One region of the Thermomonas fusca genome, then DNA from elsewhere that is predicted to be linked to it. Evidence: predicted binding sites of a transcription regulator. Region 1 holds the regulator's gene; each other region holds the start of a gene.
The links. The regulator HrcA, encoded in region 1, represses chaperone genes, less so after heat shock. The targets are predictions, from matches to a motif close to TTNGCACTCNNNNNNNNNGAGTGCNAA.

Region 1 (7,719 bases):
ATGCGGACCTGGCCGCGGCCTTGGCAGGTGCCGCAGGTTTCGACCTTGCCGTCTTCCGAGCCGCTGCCCTTGCACGGCTCGCAGTTGGCCATGGAGGGGATGTGGATGGTCTTCTCGACCCCGGCCACCGCCTCTTCCAGGTCGAGCTCCATCACGTAGCCGACGTCGGCGCCGCGGCGCGGACCCTGCTGGCGCGCGCCGCCCCCGAAGATATTGCCGAAGATGTCGCCGAAGATGTCGCCCATGTCGGCGCCACCGAAGCCGCCGAAACCGGGGCCGGCGTTGCCGCCGCCCATGCCGTGTTCGAACGCGGCATGGCCGTGCTGGTCGTACATGCGGCGCTTGCCGCCGTCGCTCAGCACTTCGTAGGCTTCCTTGCACTCCTTGAAGGCGGCCTCGGCATCCTTGTCGCCGGGGTTGCGGTCCGGGTGGTGCTTCATCGCGCAGCGGCGGTAGGCCTTCTTCAGGTCCTCCTCGCTGGCGTTGCGGGCCACGCCCAGGACTTCGTAGTAATCGCGCTTGCTCATCGGGCTGAACCTGTTCCCTTCACGGCGACGGGCAGACCACCGGCCTGCCCGTCGCATTGCCTGCCTGGCGATCAGGCCTTCTTGTCGTCGTCCTTGACCTCGGTGAACTCGGCGTCCACCACGTCGTCGGCCGGCTTGCCGGCATCACCGGCGTCGCCCTGTGGCTGGCCGGCCGCCGCTGCGGCTGCGAACAGCGTCTGGCTGGCTTCCTCCAGCGCCTTGGCCTTGGCTTCGATCTGGCCCTTGTCGTCGCCCTTCATCGCCGTTTCCAGCTCGGCGATGGCACCCTCGGCGCGGCCGATGGCATCGCCCGGCAGCTTGTCGCCATTGTCCTTGATGGTGCTGCGGGTGGCATGGATCAGGGCGTCGGCCTGGTTGCGCGCGGTGACCAGCTCGTGGAACTTCCTGTCCTCGTCGCGGTTGGCTTCGGCGTCCTGCACCATCCGCTGGATCTCGTCGTCCGACAGGCCCGAACCGGCCTTGATCTCGACCTTCTGTTCCTTGCCGGTCTTCTTGTCCTTGGCGGTGACGTGGACGATGCCGTTGGCGTCGATGTCGAAGCTCACTTCCACCTGCGGCATGCCGCGCGGCGCCGCGTCGATTCCGGTGAGGTCGAACTTGGCCAGCGACTTGTTGTAGCGGGCCTGCTCGCGCTCGCCCTGCAACACGTGCACGGTCACGGCCGACTGGTTGTCCTCGGCGGTGCTGAACACCTGCGAAGCCTTGGTCGGGATGGTGGTGTTCTTCTCGATGATCTTGGTGAACACGCCGCCCAGGGTTTCGATGCCCAGCGACAGCGGGGTGACGTCGAGCAGCAGCACGTCCTTGACGTCGCCGGCCAGCACACCGCCCTGCACCGCCGCGCCGATGGCCACCGCTTCGTCCGGGTTGACGTCCTTGCGCGGTTCCTTGCCGAAGAACTCGGCCACCGCCGCCTGCACCTTCGGCATGCGGGTTTGGCCGCCGACCAGGATCACCTCGGTGATGTCGGAGGCGCGCAGGCCGGCGTCGTTCAGTGCCACGCGGCAGGGTTCGATGGTGCGCTTGACCAGGTCATCGACCAGCGCTTCGAGCTTGGCCCGGGTCAGCTTGATGTTCAGGTGCTTCGGGCCCGACGCATCGGCGGTCACGTACGGCAGGTTGACGTCGGTCTGCTGGTTGGACGACAGCTCGATCTTGGCGCGCTCGGCGGCATCCTTCAGGCGCTGCAGGGCCAGCGGGTCCTTGCGCAGGTCCACGCCGTCGGACTTCTGGAACTCTTCCACCAGGTAGTCGATGACGCGGTTGTCGAAGTCCTCGCCACCCAGGAAGGTATCGCCGTTGGTGGCCAGCACCTCGAACTGCTTCTCGCCGTCGACGTTGGCGATCTCGATGATCGACACGTCGAAGGTGCCGCCGCCGAGGTCGTACACGGCGATCTTGCGGTCCTTGGCGTCGCCCTTGTCGAGGCCGTAGGCCAGCGCGGCCGCGGTCGGCTCGTTGATGATGCGCTTGACGTCGAGGCCGGCGATGCGGCCGGCGTCCTTGGTGGCCTGGCGCTGGCTGTCGTTGAAGTAGGCCGGCACGGTGATGACCGCCTCGGTGACCGTTTCACCCAGGAAGGCTTCGGCGGTCTTCTTCATCTTCTCCAGCACCTTGGCGGAGACTTCCTGCGGCGCCAGCTTCTTGCCGTCCACCAGCGACACCCAGGCATCGCCGTTGTCGTGCTGGATGATCGAGTACGACACCAGGCCGATGTCCTTCTGCACCTCGGCGTCGGTGAACTTGCGGCCGATCAGGCGCTTCACCGCGTAGAAGGTGTTCTTCGGGTTGGTGACGGCCTGGCGCTTGGCCGAGGCGCCCACCAGCACTTCCCCGTCCTTGGTCCAGGCGACGATGGAGGGGGTGGTGCGATCGCCCTCGCTGTTTTCGATGACGCGGGCCTTGCCGCCTTCCATGATGGCGACGCAGGAATTGGTGGTGCCCAGGTCGATGCCGATGATCTTGCCCATGACGATTTCCTCTTGAATCCGATGTCTGGTGGCGGCGTGCGCCGATGATTGCTATCTGGGGATGCCGCGCCGGCCTTCAAGAGCCGCGCAGCAGGGCGAACGCACGCCGTTTCAGTCGTGCTTGGCCACGATCACCAGCGCCGGGCGCAGCAGCCGCCCGTTGAGCAGGTAACCCTTCTGGAACACGGTGATGACGTGGCCCGGGGCCACGCCCGCGGATTCGCCCTGGCTGATCGCCTGGTGGTGTTCGGGGTTGAAGGCCTGCCCGGCGGGGTCCAGCACTTCCATCCCGTTTTCCCCGGCTACCTTGAGCAGCTGCTTGTAGGTCAGCTCCAGGCCCTGCCGCAGCGCGCCGGCATCCTCGCCGGCGGCAGTCAGGCCCGCGTCCAGGCTGTCGAACACCGGCAGCAGGTCGGACAGCAGGCGCTCGTTGGCGAACTTGCGGGCACTGTCGATATCGCGGGCCAGCCGCTTGCGCTGGTTCTCCAGGTCGGCGCGTTCCAGCAGCGATTGCGCCCGGAGCTGCTCCACTTCGGCGCGCAGCGCCTCCAGCTCGTCGTCCTGCGCCATCTCGTCGGCGCCTTCGTTCACTTCCTGCGTCGGGTCGTTGCTCATGTCCACGAATCGATCTGCGGCGGGATGCCGCTTCCGACTCCGGCTATGGGGCCGCCGCCTGCGCGATTCAAGGCAGGGCGTTCAGGAGGCGGCGTCCAGCGCCGCCCCCAGCGCCGCCGCGGTGGCCTCCACCACCGGGATCACCCGCTCATAGGCCATCCGGCTGGGGCCGATGACGCCCAGCACCCCCAGCACCTGGCCGTCGCGGCCATAGGGCGCACTCACCAGCGACATGCCTTCCAGCGGCGCCAGCCCGGTTTCCTCGCCGATGAACACACGCATGCCCGGCGCTTTCGCGGTGCGTTCCAGCAGCTGCAGCAGCTCGCGCTTTTCGGCAAAGGCCTCGAACAGCGCCCGCAGCCGGTCCAGGTCACCCAGTTCCTGCAGTCCCAGCAGGCGGGTCTGCCCGGCCACCAGCATGTCGTCCTCGCGCGCCGGCGCGAACGCCTGTTCGGCCAGCGCCAGCGAACTGGCCAGCAGCCGTTCCATCTCGCTGCGCGCATCGCGCAGATCGCGCAACAGCGCGGCGCGGATCACGGTCAGCGACTGCCCGGCAAAATGGGCGTTCAGGTAGTTCGCCGCCTGCTCCAGTTCCGACGGCGAGAACGCCCGCCGCACCTGCACCACCCGGTTCTGCACCTCGCCATCGGCGAACACCAGGATCGCCAGCACCCGCTGCGGGTCCAGCATCACGAAATCGATCTGGCGAAAGGCGAAGCTCTCGCGGCTGGGCACGCTGACCATGCCGGCGAAGTGGGTCATCGCCGCCAGCAGCTCGGAGGTGCTGCCCAGCAGCGCCTGCGTGCCCGCGCCGGCCGCCAGCCCGCTGCGCAGCCGGTCCACGTCCTGCGCACCCAGCGGCTTGACCTGCAGCAGCGAATCCACGAACAGCCGGTAACCCTGCGCGGTGGGGACACGCCCTGCCGAGCTGTGCGGCGCGGCCAGCAGACCGGCGTCTTCCAGCGACGCCAGGATGTTGCGGATGGTGGCCGCACTGACGTCCAGCCCCGCGTGCTTCGCCAGCGTCTGCGAGCCGACCGGCTCGCCGTCGCGGATGTGCCGGGATACCAGCGTGCGCAGCAGCTGGCGCGCGCGCGGGTCAAGGGCGATGTCGGGCCGGCGGCGTTCCATTCACAGGTTGTAAGCGCAGGCCGGCGCACATGCAACCGCTACCGGCCGTCGACGTGCGCAGGCACAATGCGCAGCCATGCTGACCCGCCTTTCGATCCGTGATTTTGCCGTCGTCGCCCATGCCGAACTGGACTTCGGCGCGGGCCTGACCGTCGTGTCCGGCGAAACCGGCGCCGGCAAATCGCTGCTGGTGGATGCGCTGGGCTTCCTGTCCGGCGCCCGCGGCGATGCCGGTGCGGTTCGCCACGGCGCGCAGCGCGCCGAGCTGTCGGCCGAGTTCGCACTGGACGACTGCGCCGCCGCCCTCGCCTGGCTTCAAGACGCCGAACTGGACGACGACGGCGCCTGCCAGCTGCGCCGCACCCTGCGCGCCGACGGCGGCTCCAAGGCGTGGATCAACGGCCGCAGCGTCACCATCGCCCAGCTGGCCGAACTGGCCGCGCTGCTGGTGGAAATCCACGGCCAGCACGCCCAGCAGGCGCTGCTGGTACGCCCGCAGCAGACCCGTCTGCTGGATGATTTCGCCCGCCATCCGGACCTGCTGGCCGCCACCGGCGAATCGGCGCGGCGCTGGAAAGCATTGCAGCAGGAACGCGACGCCCTGCTCGCCCGCGGCGACGTCGGCGAACGTCAGGCCTGGCTTCGGCACCAGCTCGACGAACTGCAGGCGCAGCCGCTGGAACCGGCGGTGCTGGCCGAACTCGATGCCAACCATCGCCGCCATGCCCACGCCGCCTCGCTGATCGCCGCCTGTGACGCCGCGCTGGACGCGCTGGGCGGCGATGACGCGCTGACCGGCCGCCTGCAGCAGCTGCGCAACGGCCTGCAGCGCGAAACCGCGCACGAGCCGCGCCTGTCGGAAGTCGATGCGATGCTCGACTCCGCCGCGATCCAGCTCGACGAAGCACTGGTGCTGATGCAGCGCATCCGCGACGACCTCGACCTGGATCCCGACGCGCTGGCCGAGATCGAGCGCCAGCTCGTCCGCGTGCAGGACCTGGCGCGCAAGCATCGCGTCACCCCGGACAAACTGGCGGCACACCGCGACGCGCTGGCGCTGGAACTGGAATCGCTGGCCGATGCCGACGCGCGCCTGCAGCGCCTCGACCGCGACATCGCCGCCGCGCTGGCGCAGTGGCGCACCGCTGCCACCGCCCTCGCCGCCTCGCGCCGCAAGGCGGGCGACGCGCTGGGCTCGGCCATCAGCGCGCTGATCGGCGAACTGGGCATGCAGGGCGGCCGCTTCGAGGTGGCGCTGGAAGCCAATGCCGGCGACAGCCCCGATGCGAACGGCAGCGAGCGTGCCGAGTTCCTGGTCTCCGCCAACCCCGGCCAGCCGCCGCGCCCGCTGCGCAAGGTCGCTTCCGGCGGCGAGCTCTCGCGCGTGTCGCTGGCGATCGAAGTAGCCACGCAGGGCCAGGACGCCGCCGCCACGCTGGTGTTCGACGAAGTCGACGCCGGCATCGGCGGCGCGGTGGCCGCCGCGGTCGGCGCCAAGCTGCGCCAGCTTGGCGCATCGAAGCAGGTGCTGTGCGTGACCCACCAGCCGCAGGTCGCCGCCGCTGGTCACGCGCAGTACCGCGTCAGCAAGGCCGCGCAGGACGGCATCACCCAGTCCTCGGTGGCCGCGCTGGATACCACCGGGCGCGTGGACGAGATCGCCCGCATGGTCGGCGGCGCCGATGTCAGCAAGGAAGCCCGCGCCGCTGCGAAGAAGCTGCTGGACGGTCACTGAGCTCAACCAGCCCGCGCATTGGCCCTAGAATCGGGCCATGCTCAAGATCGACACCCACGCCCACTACTTGCCGCGCGACTGGCCGGACCTTGCCGCCAAGTACGGCGACAACCGCTTCCCGGTGATCCACCACGGCGACGACGGCCGCCACCGGATCTACAAGGACGGCAAGTTCTTCCGCGAGATCTGGCCGAAGACCTGGGACCCGCAGATCCGCATCGACGACTACGCCGGCTTCGGCGTGCAGGTGCAGGTGCTGTCCACGGTGCCGGTGATGTTCAGCTATTGGGCCAAGGCGCACCAGGCGCTGGAGCTGCACAAGTCGCTCAACGACCACATGGCGCAGACCTGCCGCGATTTCCCGCGCCATTACGCCGGCATCGGCACGGTACCGCTGCAATCGCCGCAGCTCGCCGTGCGCGAGCTGGAGCGTTGCATGGACGAGCTGGGCCTGCAGGGCGTGCAGATCGGATCGCACATCGGCGACTGGAACCTCGACGCACCGGAACTGTTCGAATTCTTCGAGGCGGCCAGCGACCTGGGCGCGGCCATCCTGGTGCATCCCTGGGACATGATGGGCGCCGAGTCGATGCCGAAGTACTGGCTGCCGTGGCTGGTCGGCATGCCGGCGGAGCAATCGCGCGCCGCCTGCTGCCTGGTGTTCGGCGGCGTGCTGGAACGCCTGCCGAAGCTGCGCATCGCGCTGGCCCACGGCGGCGGCAGCTTCCCCTACACCATCGGCCGGATCGAGCACGGGTTCAACATGCGCCCCGACCTTGTGGCCACCGACAATTTCCGCAATCCACGCGAGTACCTGAAGCGGCTGTACTTCGATTCCTGGGTGGCCGATGACGCCGCGCTTCGCTACCTGCTCGAAGCTTGCGGCAGCGACCGGGTGATGCTGGGCACCGACTATCCGTTCCCGCTGGGCGAGCAGGTGCCGGGTGAAGGCATCGAACGGCTCGACCTGGCCGACGCGCAGCGCGCACGGCTTTACCACGGCACCGCGCTGGAATGGCTGGGCCTGTCCGCATCGAGGTTTGCATGACCGAGCTTTACACCGACCACCACGCGTCCGCGCTCGATGCGGCCGACCCGCTGCGCCATTTCCGCGACGAGTTCCACCTGCCGCTGCACGACGGCGCGCCGCAGGCCTACTTCGTGGGCAACTCGCTGGGCCTGCAGCCGAAGGGCGCGCGCGCCCACGTCGAGGAGGTGCTGGACAAATGGGCGCGCGAGGCGGTGGAAGGCCACTTCACCGGCAGCGCGCAGTGGATGCCCTACCACGAGCTGGTGCGCGATCCGCTGGCCCGCGTGGTGGGCGCGCAGCCGCAGGAAGTGGTGGCGATGAACTCGCTGACCGCCAACCTGCATTTCATGCTGGTCAGCTTCTATCGCCCGACCCGCGAACGCCCGCTGCTGCTGATGGAGGCCGGCGCGTTCCCCTCCGACCGCTACGCGCTGGAATCGCAGGTGCGTTTCCATGGCTTCGATCCCGCCGAGGCGCTGGTCGAAGTCGAGCCGGACAACGCCGACGGCACCTTCTCGATGGCCGCCATCGAGCGCGCCATCGCCGAGCATGGCCCGCGGCTGGCCACCATCGTGTGGCCGGGCGTGCAGTACCGCACCGGGCAGGCCTTCGACCTCAGGGAAATCGCGCGGCTGGGGCATGCGGCCGGCGCGGTGGTGGGCTTCGACCTCGCCCACGGCGTCGGCAACC
Region 2 (7,719 bases), on a different contig from region 1:
CGCCCATTGCCGCGTACTCGCCTCCACTGGCTGCTGCACGGCTACAGCGGTGTCCACGTACCCCATCTGCTGCAGCCCGTTGCCGCGCGCTGCCTCGCGCCCGAAAATGCGGCTGCCGTCATCGCTGAGCAATACCTGATCCAGCGACCGCAGATGGGCGCACGAAGCCGCCAGCGCCGCGGCGGTGCGCTCGCTGTGGGCATCCGGCGTGCGGCCCAACGCGCGGTCCACGTCGCATACGCCGGCATAGGCCTGTTGGTAGCGTCCGTTCGCCGGATGCGCAGGATCCCGCATGTCGTCCAACTGCGAGGTCTTGCGCCGCTGCTCTTCCAGTCGCGCGGGCTCCCCAGGGGGAAGATCAGGCTGCATGCTGTTGCGGATCTTGTCCAAGGCGCGTGCAGGACCGAGGAACGGACCGCCGCTCAGCACGTCCAGTACCTGTCCGCCGACGGTGACTGTGTTCCGTAGCGTCCCTACGTCGTCACGGTATCGCGAGATCATCAGGTGGTTGTCCCGCGCCAGCGTACGTGCTTCGGGCTGGGACAGGATGGAAACGTCCTGGAGACCATCGCCGTTCCTGTTGGTGAAGTTGTGCATCATGTGCGAGCCATTGACCGACGCACCAATCACCGTGTTGGGCTGCAGGCCGCCGATGACCGGAATGTTGTTGTAGCCCGAACCCCGTAACTGATGCACTTCACCGCGTGCGGCATACACGCGGACTTCGCCGTAGTGCGGCGCCGCGGCGCTGACCACGTCCGCAGCCATCACATGGTTGACAAAGGGTGGAGTCTGCGGGCCTTCCGGGATACGGTAGTTGAGGCTGGCTGCGCCGTAGGGATTGAAGGCTTCGCCCTTCAGTCCAAAATGATGGGCACTGATCTGCGCCAGCGTGCCGCCGAGGGAATGGCCGGTGACGGTTACTTCGGGCGCCGGCACTCCTTCGCGTGCACCGTACCGCTTCGCGATCTGCAGGGCCTCACGCGTGAACTGTATGGCGTCCTGTGCCTGGCTGTTTGTACGCCCCACCACCATCCCACCATCGGCCAATAATCCGTCCCTCAATGGTTCGCGACCAAATTCCGTACCGCGATGCGAGACGACCAGCTCACCGGTATCCACACGCTGATAGATGGTGCCTTGATATCCGGAAGGTCTATCGGCATGCGCGACGATCTTGAAACGCGTGCCCTCGATGTCGACCTTCTTATCAATCAGGCTGTTGAGGGCAACGGGCGAACCATCGAGGTTGCGACCGTACGTGTGATCAGCCAGATTGGCATGTTGTTGGCTGCTGATCGGCATAGGTCAACCCTTCACCGGATTGAAGGTGATAGTGAAGAGGTCGATGTCTTGGACCGATGGGCCGAACCTGGAACGATCGGGCTGGCCGAAGTATGGGAAACCGTCTTTGTCGCCATACGCTGATTTCCGGAAATGCACGACCTCCGAAGACTGTTCCAGAATCTTTTGCGCGGGGATGGATGGCGTGAAAATAGTTTCATCCGCAGCGCCGGTCACTTTCATCCGCACCCGCATCTGGATCAGCTCCCAGCGACAAAGGCCGCGACCGGCGTAGTCCTCGTCCAGCATCTGGTCCGCGTAGACCATGGTTTCGAACCGGTTTTCGCCCACCTTGAGCAAGGGAAGCTCCACGTCTTCGGTTGGCACCGGGGAGCTGTAACCGCCGGGGTTGTCCTTGGGCGGACGCAGGCATTCGGTGTTGACCACGTCGTATTGCGCCAGGCCCACCATTTGCGCGAACGGCCCCGGCGCATTCTCGATGGTCATGGTGATGCGGTAGGCCTGTCGTGGCGCCGGGTTGTGCTTGAACTTCTTCGCAACCGGGGTAGCTTCGGATGTGTGGTTCATGGACAGTCCTGAGGGGGTGCAGGCAGCCAGAAGCAGCGCAAGGCCGCCGGCGGCAACAAGGTATCGGGGCATTTCGGATCCTTCGTGCGGGGGCACGCGTCCGAGTATAGGAAATCAAATCGCCCTTTCAGGCAAGCCACCGATAGGCGGCGCGGCAATCGCGGCGACGAAGACAGGCAATTGCCACGTCGCGCCCCCACAAACACGAAGCCCGGCACAAGGCCGGGCTCCATGGTCAAGCGTGACGCGATGCGCGCAGGATTTAGAAATCCATGCCGCCCATGCCGCCCATGCCGCCGCCCGGCATCGCCGGCTCGTCCTTCTTCGGCAGCTCCGCCACCATCGCCTCGGTGGTGATCATCAGGCCGGCGATGGAGGCCGCGTTCTGCAGCGCGGTGCGGGTGACCTTGGTCGGGTCCAGGATGCCGAACTCGATCATGTCGCCGAACTCGCCGTTGGCGGCGTTGTAGCCGAACGCGCCCTTGCCTTCGGCGACGCGGTTCAGCACCACGCTCGGCTCGTCGCCGGCATTGGTGACGATCTCGCGCAGCGGCGCTTCCATCGCGCGCAGGGCGATCTGGATGCCGTGGTCCTGGTCTTCGTTGATGCCCTTCAGGCCGGCAATCGCGGCCTTGGCACGGATCAGGGCGACGCCGCCGCCGGGGACGATGCCTTCCTCGACCGCAGCGCGGGTGGCGTGCAGGGCGTCTTCGACGCGCGCCTTCTTTTCCTTCATCTCGACTTCGGTGGCGGCACCAACCTTGATGACGGCCACGCCGCCGGCCAGCTTGGCCACGCGCTCCTGCAGCTTCTCGCGGTCGTAGTCCGAGGAGGTTTCCTCGATCTGCGCCTTGATCTGCTTGATGCGGGCCTGGATGCCGTCGGCTTCGCCGGCGCCGTCGATGATGGTGGTGTTTTCCTTCGACACCTGGATCTTCTTGGCGCGACCCAGATCCTTGATGGTGGCCTTCTCCAGCGACAGGCCCACTTCCTCGGAGATCACGGTGCCGCCGGTCAGGATGGCCATGTCTTCCAGCATCGCCTTGCGACGATCACCGAAGCCCGGCGCCTTGACCGCGCAGACCTTGACGATGCCGCGGATGGTGTTGACCACCAGCGTCGCCAGCGCTTCGCCTTCGACTTCTTCCGCCACGATCAGCAGCGGCTTGCCGGCTTTCGCCACGCCTTCCAGCACCGGCAGCAGGTCGCGCACGTTGGCGATCTTCTTGTCGTGCAGCAGGATGAACGGGTCGTCCAGCTCGGCCTGCATCGACTGCTGGTTGTTGACGAAGTAGGGCGACAGGTAGCCGCGGTCGAACTGCATGCCCTCGACCACGTCGAGTTCGTTCTCCAGGCCCGAGCCGTCTTCGACGGTGATCACGCCTTCCTTGCCGACCTTGTCCATCGCCTGCGCGATCAGGTCGCCGATGTTGGCGTCGCTGTTCGCGGAGATCGTGCCGACCTGGGCGATTTCCTTGTTGGTCGAGGACGGCTTGCTGATGGTCTTCAGCTCGGCCACGGCGGCGGTCACCGCCTTGTCGATGCCGCGCTTGAGATCCATCGGGTTCATGCCGGCGGCGACCGCCTTCATGCCCTCGCGGATGAACGCCTGCGCCAGCACGGTGGCGGTGGTGGTGCCGTCACCGGCGTTGTCGGAAGTCTTGGACGCGACTTCCTTCACCATCTGCGCGCCCATGTTCTCGAACGCGTCGGCCAGTTCGATTTCCTTGGCGACGGAGACGCCGTCCTTGGTGATGGTGGGCGCGCCGAAGCTCTTCTGCAGCACGACGTTGCGGCCCTTCGGGCCGAGGGTGGCCTTCACGGCATTGGCGAGCACGTTGACGCCGCGCACCATGCGCACGCGCGCGTCTTCGCCGAAACGGATGTCTTTGGCAGCCATTGCGAGTTACCTCAGTAATTATTCGATTGGAATTGAAGAGGAAAGCGAAGCGCGATCAGCCGAGGATCGCGAACAGGTCGTCTTCCTTCACCACCAGCAGCTCGGCGCCGTCCAGCTTCACCTCGGTGCCGCTGTACTTGCCGAACAGGACCTTGTCGCCCACCTTCACCTGCGGGGCGCGGACCTGGCCGTTGTCCAGCACCTTGCCGGTGCCCACGGCGACCACTTCGCCCTTGATGGGCTTCTCGGTGGCGCTGTCGGGGATCACGATACCGCCCGCGGACAGCTTCTCTTCTTCCATGCGCTTGATGACCACGCGGTCGTACAGCGGCTTGATGCTGGACATGTGCAACCTCTGCAAATGATTGATTGAACGGGGAAAACCCGGAAATTTTAGCAGTCGCACTCGGCGACTGCCAACGCCTGGGACGAAAACATCCCGGGACCGGGATGGCAGGGAGATGGGGCGCTGCGGACGGGTTTCAAGGGCCCGTGGCCAACCGTCGCCGGCTACCCTGTCGGCATGGACGTCCTGATCTGCTTCTGCAGCTGTCCCGATACCACCACCGCCGGGCGCATCGCCGAGGCGCTGGTGGAGGAGCGGCTGGCCGCCTGCGTGAACCTGCTGCCGGGGCTGCAGTCGGTGTACCGCTGGCGGGGAAAGCTGCAGCGCGATGCCGAAGTGCTGCTGCTGATCAAGACGACGCGGGCGCGCTACCCGGCCTTGCAGGCGCGACTGCCGCAGCTGCACCCGTATGAACTGCCGGAGCTGCTGGCGGTCGAATCCGCCGCCGGCCTGCCCGCGTACCTGCAGTGGGTGGTCGAATCGACCCGTCCAGTAGAATGACCCGATGACCGGATTCACCCTTCGCCTGCGCCGCTGGCTGGCCGCGCCGGCCCTGATCGCGAGCCTGCTGGCCGCCACCCCGGCCATCGCCGCCGACTTCGAACTGCCGCCGGTGGACGAAGTGTTCGTGCTGTCGGCGCAGGCCACCGCGCGCAACCGCATCGAGGTGCGCTGGAAGATTGCCGACGGCTATTACCTGTATCGGCACCGCACCTCGGTCAAGGCCGGCGCCGGCTTCGCCGAGCCGCGGCTGGCCCTGCCCGACGGCAACAAGCATCGCGACGAGTTCTTCGGCGACGTCGAAACCTACCGCACACAGCTGGTGGGGGTCGTGACCGGGGTTCCGGCGGCCTCCGCGACCGGCGTCGCGCTGACGGTGAAGTACCAGGGCTGCGCCGATGCCGGCATCTGCTATCCGCCGCAGACCCGCACCCTGACCGTGGCGCTGCCGCAGGCCGATGCGGGCGATGACTTCCTGCCCGGCCGCAAATCCGGCGGCGGGCTGTTCGGCCTCGGCAACCGCGGCGCCGCGGTGGACGCCGCGCCGCTGCCCGCCGCGCAGGCCTTCGGCAGCGAATTGATCGCGCTGGACGGCGACACCCTGCTGCTGCGGCTGACCCCGGCGCGCGGCTATTACCTGTACCGCGACAAGCTGTCGGTGCAGCTGGAAGGCGCCAGCGGCCTGTCGGTGAAGCTGCCGCCACCGGCGAAGCTGCCCGCCGCCACACCCTATCGCGACGAGCACTTCGGCGATGTGGCGGTGTATTTCGACCAGGTCGAGATCGCCCTGCCGGTGGCGCGCAGCACCACCCGCGCCGCCGGCGGCACCCTGGTGCTGGGCCTGCAGGGTTGCCAGGACAACGGCATCTGCTATCCGCCGATGACGCGGCGGCTGGCGTTCTCGCTGCCGGCGGGGACGCTGGCGACCGTCACCGACAACACTGTATCCGGCAGCAGCGGCCCTGCCGGGCCGTTGCCTGTGCAGGGCGCGGCACCGGCCGACGCACCGCTGTCGGCAGCGACCACGGCCGGCACTGCCCTTGCCACCACGGCTGCCGTGGAAGCAACCAGCGGCACCACCGTCGTCGACGGCACACCCCAGCCCGCGCGCGAACCCCCGCCGCAGCGCAGGACCCCGGGCCTGCTGGCGGCGCTGCTGCTGGCGCTGGGCGGCGGACTGATCCTCAACCTGATGCCCTGCGTGCTGCCGGTGCTGTCGCTGAAGGCGCTGTCGCTGGCGCAGAGCGGCGCCGGCCGGGGCGAGGCGCGTCGGCATGCGCTGGCCTATACCGCCGGCGTGCTGGCCTCGATGCTGGCGCTGGGCGCGCTGGTGCTGGCGCTGCGCCACGCCGGGCTGGCGCTGGGCTGGGGCTTCCAGCTGCAGCAGCCGCTGGTGCTGGCCGGGCTGGCACTGGTGATGTTCGCGCTGGGGCTGTCGCTTTCCGGGCTGTGGCAGGCCAATGTCGGCCTGGGCCAGCGCACCGGCGCACTGCTGCAGGGCAACGGCGTGCGCGCCGACTTCTTCACCGGCGTGCTGGCGGTGGTGCTGGCCACCCCCTGCACCGCGCCGTTCATGGGTGCGGCGCTGGCCTATGCCTTCACCGGCCCGACCGCCGGCGCGCTGCTGGTGTTCCTGATGCTGGGACTGGGGCTGGCGCTGCCGTTCCTGCTGATCGGCTTCGTGCCGGCCTTCGCCCGCCTGCTGCCGAAGCCGGGCGCGTGGATGGAGACCCTCAAGCAGCTGCTGGCGTTCCCGCTGTACGCCACCGCGGCTTGGCTGGTGTGGGTGCTGGCCAAGCTGCGCGGGGCCGATGCCGCCGGCCTGTGGCTGGCCGCCGCCATCCTGCTGGCGCTGGCCGCCTGGGCATGGATGCGCGCGCGCAACGGTGGTGCACGCGGCTGGCAGGCGCTGGCGCTGCTTGCGCTGCTTGCGGTCGGCTGGCCGCTGGCCCGGCTGCACGCGCTGCCGCGCCCGCAGGCGAATGCCGTCTCCGCGCCGGCCGGCATCGCCAGCGTGGCCTGGTCGGAACAGGCGCTGGCCGACCTGCGCGCGCAGGACCGGCCGGTGTTCGTCAACATGACCGCCGATTGGTGCGTGACCTGCAAGGCCAACGAGAAGACCGTATTCGCCCGCGAACGCTTCCGCGTCGCGCTGGAAGCCGCCAACGCGGTCTACATGGTTGGCGACTACACCGACGTGGATCCCGCCATCACCGCCTATCTGCAGCGTCACCGCGCGGTGGGCGTGCCGCTGTACGTGATCTACCCGCGCGGCGGCGGCGAAGGCCGCATCCTGCCCACCCTGCTGACCGCCGGGATGGTGGAAGACGCGCTGCGCGAGGCCGCGCGCTGATGCCTTCCAACCGCGCGGTGCTGGTGGTGGCGCTGCTGGCGGCGATCGCCGGCGCCGGCGCCAGCCTGCTGTTCGAGCCCACCATCGCCTACCGGCTGGCCGGCACCGAGGTCGGCCAGCAGATGCTGGATGCCTCGCTGAAGGCGCGCGCGCCGGCGCCGCCCGCCGGCATCGCCATCGCCGAAAAAGGCGGCATCGTGCCGGCCATGACCCTGCCGGACCTCGACGGCAAACCGGTCGCCATCCCCGCCGCCTGGGCCGGCCGCCCGGTGCTGGTCAACCTGTGGGCCACCTGGTGCGCGCCCTGCCTGAAGGAAATGCCGGACCTGCAGGCATTCGCCGACCAACAGTCGGCCAATGCTGAAAAGGCATTCGCCACCGCCCAGGGCGCGGCCGGCGTGCAGGTGGTGGGCATTGCCCTGGACGATGCCGCCGCAGTGGCGGCGTTCCTGCGCCAGCACGGCATCACCTACCCGGTGCTGCTGGATGCCGCCGGCCCGGCCGATGCCGGCGTGCGGCTGGGCAATCCGGCCGGCGTGCTGCCCTATTCGATACTGGTGTCGGCCGACGGGCGGCTGCTGAAGACCCGGATCGGGCCGTTCACGGATGCCGCCGACATCGCCGACTGGGCGAGCGCTGCGTCCACCCGGTAGTCACGGCCTGCGTGGCAAGGTTCCCGCGGCGACGACCCTCATTCGTCGCCCGCGGCGCAGCCGCTGGCGCAAAGCGGGCCTCAGCCATTTAGAG
Region 3 (7,719 bases), on a different contig from region 1:
TCCGCCGCCCGGCCTCGACGCCTCCGCGGTGGCGGTGGGCGCGCGGCTGCGGGTGCCGTTCGGCCAGCGCGAGGTCTGCGGGCTGGTGGTCGGGCACGGACAGGCGGAACCGGGCGTCGAGCTGCGCGCCGCGCTGGCGGCGCCGGATGCCGCGCCGCTGCTGCAGGGCGAACTGCTGGCCTCGCTGCGCTGGCTGGCCGGCTACCTGCATGCGCCGCTGGGGGAAGTGCTGGCGGCCGCCCTGCCGGCCGCGCTGCGGCGCGGCGAGCCGCTGCCGGACATCATCCGATACGGCTGGGTGCTGAACGAAGCAGGGCGCACCGCGCTGGCGGCGATGCGCGCGGGCAAACCGAAGGCGCTGGCCATGCTGCTGGCCGAAACGCGCGCCGAGGACTGGCTGGACGAAACCTCGCCGGGCTGGCGCGCGCCGTTGCGCACGCTGCGCGAGCGCGGGCTGGTCGAACGGGTGGAGTTGGGCGAAACGGGGTCAGGTTCACTTCCTTGTGGAAGTGAACCTGACCCCGTTTCGGTTTCTTTCTCCCCCAATACCGAGCAGCAGCTCGCCATCGACGCGATCCGCGCTGCCGACGGCTTCGCCCCGTTCCTGCTCGACGGCGTGACCGGCAGCGGCAAGACCGAGGTCTATCTGCAGGCGATCGCCGACTGCCTGGCGCACGGCCGGCAGGCGCTGGTGCTGGTGCCGGAAATCGGCCTGACCCCGCAGGCGCTGACCCGCTTCCGCGCCCGCCTCGGCGTGCCGGTGCACGCGCTGCATTCCGGCCTCAACGACAACGAACGCGCCGCGACCTGGCTGGCCGCCGCCAGCGGGCAGGCGCGGGTGATCGTGGGCACCCGCTCGGCGGTGTTCGTGCCGCTGCCGGAGGCCGGCCTGATCGTGGTCGACGAGGAACACGACGGCAGCTACAAGCAGTTCGACGGCATCCGCTACCACGCCCGCGACTTCGCCATCGTGCGCGCCCGCGCGCTGGCCGTGCCGGTGCTGCTGGGCAGCGCCACGCCGTCGCTGGAAACGCTGCACAACGCGCGCTGCGGGCGTTACGAGCTGCTGCGGCTGCGCCAGCGCGCCGGCGCTGCCCGGCCGCCGCAGGTGCGGGTACTGGACGTGCGCAAGCGCCCGCTGCAGGCCGGCCTGTCCGAGGAGTCACTGGCTGCGATCCGCGCCGCGCTGGACGCGGGCGGGCAGGTGCTGGTGTTCCGCAACCGCCGCGGCTATGCGCCGGTGCTGCTCTGCCACGACTGCGGCTGGAGCGCGCACTGCCCGCGCTGCAGCACCCCGGAACGGCCTACCGCGATGACCGTGCATGCCCACGGCAAACGCCTGCAGTGCCACCACTGCGGCCACCGCCGGCCGTCGCCGCCGGCCTGTCCGGACTGCGCCAGCCTGGCGCTGCAGCCGCAGGGCAACGGCACCGAGCGGATCGAGGCCGAACTGCAGGCGCGCTTCGACGACGTGCCGGTGATCCGCATCGACCGCGGCAGCACCGGCCAGCGCGACGGCCTGCAGAAGCACTTCGATGCGCTGGGCAACCAGCCCGGCATCCTGATCGGCACCCAGATGCTGGCCAAGGGCCATGACCTCGGCAATCTGGTGCTGGTGGTAGTGGTGGGGATCGACGAGGGCCTGTTCTCGGCCGATTTCCGCAGCGGCGAGAAGCTCGCCCAGCTGCTGATCCAGGTGGCCGGCCGCGCCGGCCGCGCCGAGCGTCCGGGCACGGTGCTGCTGCAGACCCACCACCCCGAGCATCTGCTGCTGCAGACGCTGGTGAACGGCGGCTACCACGTCTTCGCCGACGGCGAGCTGGCGCTGCGGGAAGCCGCCGGGTTCCCGCCGTTCGCCCATCTCGCCCTGCTGCGCGCCGAGGCCAAGCAGGCCGAACATCCGCTGCAATTCCTGCAGCTGGCGAAGACGCTGCTGGAGGGCGGCGGGATCGAGGTGCACGGCCCGCTGCCGGCACCGATGCCGCGCCGCGCCGGCTACGTGCGTTCGCAGCTGCTGCTGGCCGCGCCGGCGCGCGCCGCCCTGCACGCCGCCCTGGACGCGGCGGTGCCCGCGCTGTACGTCGCGCCGGACGCCCGGCGGGTGCGCTGGTCGCTGGATGTCGATCCGCTGGACCTGTACTGATCCTTCGCGGCCGCAGTCCTACAATGCGGAGCCCCATGCCGCACCGGACCGTCCGTGAAGTCCCAGCTTGAACAGCTCCGCACGCATTCCGCCGTGGTCGCCGACACCGGCGACATCGAGGCCATCGCCCGCTTCATGCCGATGGACGCCACCACCAATCCGTCGCTGTTGCTGAAGGCCGCGGCGCTGCCGGCCTACGCCCCGCAGCTGGCGGCCAGTGCCGCGGCGGCCGGCGGCGACGACCCGGTCGGCGACGCCTGCGACCGGCTGGCGGTGGCGATCGGCAGCGAGATCGTCAAGCTGATCCCCGGCCGCGTGTCCACCGAGGTCGATGCGCGCCTGAGCTTCGATACCGAGGCCACCGTGGCCAAGGCGCGGCGGCTGGTGCGGCTGTACGCCGACGCCGGTATCGGCAGCGACCGCCTGCTGATCAAGATCGCCGCCACCTGGGAAGGCATCCGCGCCGCCGAGCAGCTGCAGCGGGAAGGCATCCACTGCAACCTGACCCTGCTGTTCTCGTTCGCGCAGGCGGTGGCCTGCGCCGAGGCCGGCGTCTATCTGGTTTCGCCCTTCGTCGGCCGCATCCTCGACTGGCACCTGGCCAACGGCATGGCGCCGCCGGCCACGCCGCAGGACGACCCCGGCGTGCAGTCGGTCACGCGCATCTGGCAGTACTACAAGCAGCACGGCTACGACACCGTGGTGATGGGCGCCAGCTTCCGCAACACCGGCCAGGTGCTGGCGCTGGCCGGCTGCGACCGGCTGACCATTTCCCCCGAACTGCTGGCCGAACTGGAGCGCTCGGACGCCCCGGTGGCGCGCGCGCTGGACGACGAGGGCAACCGTCTGGTGCCGCCCGCGGCGCTGGACGAGGCCGGCTTCCGCGCCCGCCACGACGAGGACGCGATGGCGCGCGAGAAGCTGGAGGAAGGCATCCGCAAGTTCGCCGCCGACCAGCAGCAGCTGGAAGCGCTGCTGGCGGCGCAGCTTGGCTGACGCCGCGGCGATGGCGGCGCGGCCGCGGGTGGTGATCGTCGGCGGCGGTTTCGCCGGCCTGTGGGCGGCGCGCGCGCTGGCGTCGGCGCCGGTGGAGATCGTGCTGGTGGATCGCGGCAACCACCACCTGTTCCAGCCGCTGCTTTATCAGGTTGCCACCGCCGGCCTGTCGGCACCCGACATCGCCGCGCCGCTGCGGCACATCCTGCGAAGCCAGCGCAACGTGGAGGTGCGGATGGCCACGGTCACCGCCATCGACGCCGCCGGCAAGCGCATCGCGCTGGAGGATGGCGCCACCCTCGGCTTCGACTTCCTGCTGCTGGCCAGCGGCGCCACCCACGCCTATTTCGGCCACGAGCAGTGGGCGCAGCACGCGCCGGGCCTGAAGACGCTGGACGACGCGCTGGACCTGCGCCGCAAGCTCCTGCTGGCGTTCGAACGCGCCGAAGCGGCCAGCGACCCGGCCGAACGCGCCGCATGGCTCAGCTTCGCCATCGTCGGCGGCGGCCCCACCGGGGTGGAGCTGGCCGGCACGCTGGCGGAGATCGCCCGGCACACGCTGAAGGACGAGTTCCGCAACATCGATCCCGCCAGTGCGCGGGTGCGCCTGGTCGAGGCCGGCCCGCGGGTGTTGGCGACGTTTCCGCAGGCGCTGTCGGAGCAGGCGCAGCGGCAGCTGGAGAAGCTCGGCGTGGAAGTCTCGCTGGGCACGCCGGTCAGCGACATCAACGCTGATGGCTACACGCTGGGCGATGCCTTCGTGCCGGCGAAAACCGTGGTCTGGGCGGCGGGCGTGGCGGCCTCGAAGCTGGGCGCAATGCCGGGCGTGCCGCTGGATCGCGCCGGCCGGGTGCAGGTGCGCCCGGATCTGGGCGTGCCGGGGTATCCGCACATCTTCGTCGCCGGCGACCTTGCCGCCCTGGCGCAGGCCGATGGCAGGCCGGTGCCCGGAGTGGCGCCGGCGGCCAAGCAGATGGGCCGCTACGTGGCGCAGGTGATCCGGGCGCGGCTGGCGGGGCAGGCGCCGCCGCCGCCGTTCGCCTATCGCGACTACGGCAACCTGGCCACCATCGGCCGCATGGCGGCGGTGGTGGATCTCGGCCGGCTGCGCTTCTCCGGCCTGCCGGCGTGGTGGTTCTGGCTGCTGATGCACGTGTTCTTCCTGATCGGTTTCCGCAACCGGCTGGTGGTGCTGCTCAACTGGTGGTGGGCGTACTGGAGCTACCAGCGCGGGGCGCGGATCATCCTCGGCAACGGCCGCGATCCGTCGGCACCGGAGTGAACACCATGTCCACCCTGCTGCTCGTGTTCGACCTGATCGGCACCTTCGTGTTCGCGCTCAGCGGCGCCACCCTGGCGGTGCGGCAGCGGCTGGACCTGTTCGGGGTGCTGGTGCTGTCCTGCGCGGCGGCGGTGTCCGGCGGCATCGTCCGCGATGTGCTGATCGGCGCGCACCCGCCGGCCGCGCTGGCCGACTGGCGCTATCTGGTCACGGCGATGCTGGCCGGGCTGGCGACGTTTCGCTGGCATGGCGCGATCGAGCGCCTGCGCAATCCGGTGCAGCTGTTCGACGCCGCCGGCCTGGCGCTGTTCGCGGTGCTCGGCACCGGCAAGGCGCTGGCGTTCGGGCTGTCGCCGTTCGCGGCGACCCTGCTGGGGATGACCACCGGCATCGGCGGCGGCATCGCCCGCGACGTGCTGGTGGCACGGGTGCCGGTGGTGCTGCAGGCCGAGCTGTACGCGGTGGCCGCGCTGGCCGGCGGCGGCGTGGTGGCGCTGGCCGCCGTGCTGCAGCTGCCGCAGCAGCCGGCGATGGTGGTCGGCGCGCTGGCCTGCTTCGGCCTGCGCTGGATGGCCTTGCGCCACGGCTGGCGGCTGCCGGTGGCGCGCGCGCGCGAGTAGTTGCGTCTTCTCGCCAAACAAAACGGCCCGGATCGCTCCGGGCCGTTCGTGTTTTCAACGATGCGCTTGGCTTACGCCGCGAACAGCGCCTTCATCTTCTTCAGCGCATTGGCCTCGATCTGGCGGATGCGTTCGGCGGACACGCCGTATTCGTCGGCCAGTTCCTGCAGGGTGACCTTGTTGTCGGCGTCCAGCCAGCGGCGCTTGATGATGTCGCGCGAACGGGCATCGAGGCGGGCCATGCCCTCGCGCAGCACCTCCAGCTGGTCGGCTTCGCTGTCGGCGGATTCGTAGGCGGCGGCGGGATCGGCGTCGTGGGCAACCAGGTAGTTCACCGGTGCCGGCGGGGCGTGGTCATCGTCGGCGTCGTCGGGCGCATCGAATCCGATGTCGCGGCCGGACAGGCGCGACTCCATTTCCAGCACTTCGCGCTCGGACACGTTCAGGTCCTTCGCCACCACCCGCACTTCTTCGGCGTTGAGCCAGCCCAGCCGGGTCTTGCTCTTGCGCAGGTTGAAGAACAGCTTGCGCTGCGCCTTGGTGGTGGCCACCTTGACGATGCGCCAGTTCTTGATGATGAACTCGTGCATCTCGGCGCGGATCCAGTGCACCGCGAAGCTGACCAGGCGCACACCCACGCTGGGGTCGAAGCGCTTGACCGCCTTCATCAGGCCGATGTTGCCTTCCTGGATCAGGTCGCCCAGCTGCAGGCCGTAGCCGCTGTAGCCGCGGGCCACGTGGACCACGAAGCGCAGGTGCGACAGGATCAGCTCCTGCGCGGCGGCGATGTCGTTGTCTTCGCGCAGGCGATGGGCCAGGCGCTGCTCGTCCTCCACCGACAGCACCGGGATCTGGTGCACGCCGCTGATGTAGGCCTCCAGCGAGCCCATGGCGCTGGGGATCGGCAGGTTGTTGGCGACAAGCGCGGTGGACGTCATGGTTTCCCTCATGGATTCGATTCTAGCAGTCGCCATTTGTGACTGCTGTTCACGCCGGTAGTTCACAGTCGTTTCACGGTTGGAACAATGGCAGCAGGCTTCCGTTCAGGAAATCCCGACCTATCCGGACGAACTGGGGACGGATTCGCGGCCTGCAAGCCCGACGCGCGCTTGACAGCATGCAGGCGCGCCTCGATCCTGCGCCCATTCCGAGGGGAGCCCCGTACGGGGCTGAGAAAGCGTCGAGCTGACCCTTGCACCTGATCCGGGTCATGCCGGCGTAGGAACGGAAGAAACCCTGCAGTGCCGGCCGGCACTGCCTGCCGTTGCATCGTCCAATCCCCGGATCTCCCGCCGTTTCACGAGGAGGAGATCCATGCCAGCACCCGACACTCGTCCGGGCACCGTCACCACCGGCCCGATCCGCGGCTCGCGCAAGGTCTATCTGTCGCCCCCCGGCCATCCCGGCCTGCGGGTGCCGCTGCGCGAGATCGCCCTGGACGACCCGCAGACGCCGCGGCTGTACCTGTACGACACCTCCGGCCCGTACGCCGAGGACGGCGTCGCCATCGACCTGGCCGCCGGGCTGCCTGCGCTGCGCGAAAGCTGGCTGGCGCAGCGCGGTTTCGAAGTCGTCGAAGGCCGCGCGGTGCGCCCGGAGGACAACGGTTTCGCCAGCGACGAGCGGCTGGTCGCGCCCTGCCCGGCGGCGCGCACCCTGCGCCGCGGCCACGTCGGGCAGCCGGTGACGCAGCTGGAGTTCGCCCGCGCCGGCATCGTCACCGAGGAAATGGTGTACGCCGCCCATCGCGAAAACCTCGGCCGCATCGCCGCCAGCGACGAGGAAGAGCGGCGGCTGGCCGAAGGCGAATCCTTCGGCGCCGCGCTGCCGGCGCTGGTGACGCCGGAGTTCGTGCGCGACGAGATCGCCCGCGGCCGCGCCATCCTGCCGGCCAACATCAACCATCCCGAACTCGAACCGATGGTGATCGGGCGCAACTTCCTGGTGAAGGTGAACGCCAACATCGGCAACTCGGCGCTGTCCTCCGGCGTGGCCGAGGAAGTGGAGAAGCTGGTGTGGTCGATCCGCTGGGGCGCGGACACGGTGATGGACCTGTCCACCGGCCGCAACATCCACAACCTGCGCAGCTGGATCCTGCGCAACGCGCCGGTGCCGATCGGCACGGTGCCGCTGTACCAGGCGCTGGAGAAAGTCGGCGGCGACCCCGCGCGGCTGGACTGGGAGGTGTTCAAGGACACCCTGATCGAACAGGCCGAGCAGGGCGTGGACTATTTCACCATCCACGCCGGCGTGCGGCTGGCGCACGTGCCGCTGACCTCGAAGCGGGTGACGGGCATTGTTTCCCGCGGTGGCTCGATCATGGCGCGCTGGTGCCTGACCTACCACCGCGAGAACTTCCTGTACGAACGCTTCGACGAGATCTGCGAGATCCTGCGCCGCTATGACGTGGCGTTCTCGCTGGGCGACGGCCTGCGTCCCGGCAGCATCGCCGACGCCAACGACGCCGCCCAGTTCGCCGAGCTCGACACCCTTGGCGAACTGACGAAAGTGGCCTGGGACAAGGGCTGCCAGGTGATGGTGGAAGGCCCCGGCCACGTGCCGATGCACAGGATCCGCGACAACATGACGCGCCAGCTGGAGGTCTGCAGCGACGCGCCGTTCTACACGCTCGGCCCGCTGACCACCGACGCCGCGCCCGGCCACGACCATCTGACTTC

Region 2: the regulator HrcA is predicted to act here: its motif matches at 4,166-4,192, upstream of groES (co-chaperone GroES).
Region 3: the regulator HrcA is predicted to act here: its motif matches at 6,002-6,028, upstream of rpoH (RNA polymerase sigma factor RpoH).

What each region holds. Positions count from the first base shown of each region.
Region 1 is NZ_SROY01000002.1:637,712-645,430, reverse strand. Features, by position in the region: gene dnaJ (molecular chaperone DnaJ) at 1-527, opposite strand, end outside; gene dnaK (molecular chaperone DnaK) at 599-2,518, opposite strand; gene grpE (nucleotide exchange factor GrpE) at 2,630-3,133, opposite strand; gene hrcA (heat-inducible transcriptional repressor HrcA) at 3,215-4,264, opposite strand; gene recN (DNA repair protein RecN) at 4,341-5,999, shown strand; gene E5S66_RS07175 (amidohydrolase family protein) at 6,037-7,047, shown strand; gene kynU (kynureninase) at 7,044-7,719, shown strand, end outside.
Region 2 is NZ_SROY01000001.1:624,741-632,459, reverse strand. Features, by position in the region: gene E5S66_RS02935 (XVIPCD domain-containing protein) at 1-1,305, opposite strand, end outside; gene E5S66_RS02930 (hypothetical protein) at 1,309-1,872, opposite strand; gene groL (chaperonin GroEL) at 2,135-3,772, opposite strand; gene groES (co-chaperone GroES) at 3,828-4,118, opposite strand; gene cutA (divalent-cation tolerance protein CutA) at 4,296-4,619, shown strand; gene E5S66_RS02910 (protein-disulfide reductase DsbD family protein) at 4,624-6,972, shown strand; gene E5S66_RS02905 (TlpA family protein disulfide reductase) at 6,972-7,625, shown strand.
Region 3 is NZ_SROY01000001.1:435,151-442,869, forward strand. Features, by position in the region: gene E5S66_RS01950 (primosomal protein N') at 1-2,143, shown strand, start outside; gene tal (transaldolase) at 2,198-3,139, shown strand; gene E5S66_RS01960 (NAD(P)/FAD-dependent oxidoreductase) at 3,150-4,421, shown strand; gene E5S66_RS01965 (trimeric intracellular cation channel family protein) at 4,427-5,041, shown strand; gene rpoH (RNA polymerase sigma factor RpoH) at 5,113-5,991, opposite strand; TPP riboswitch at 6,182-6,283, shown strand; gene thiC (phosphomethylpyrimidine synthase ThiC) at 6,356-7,719, shown strand, end outside.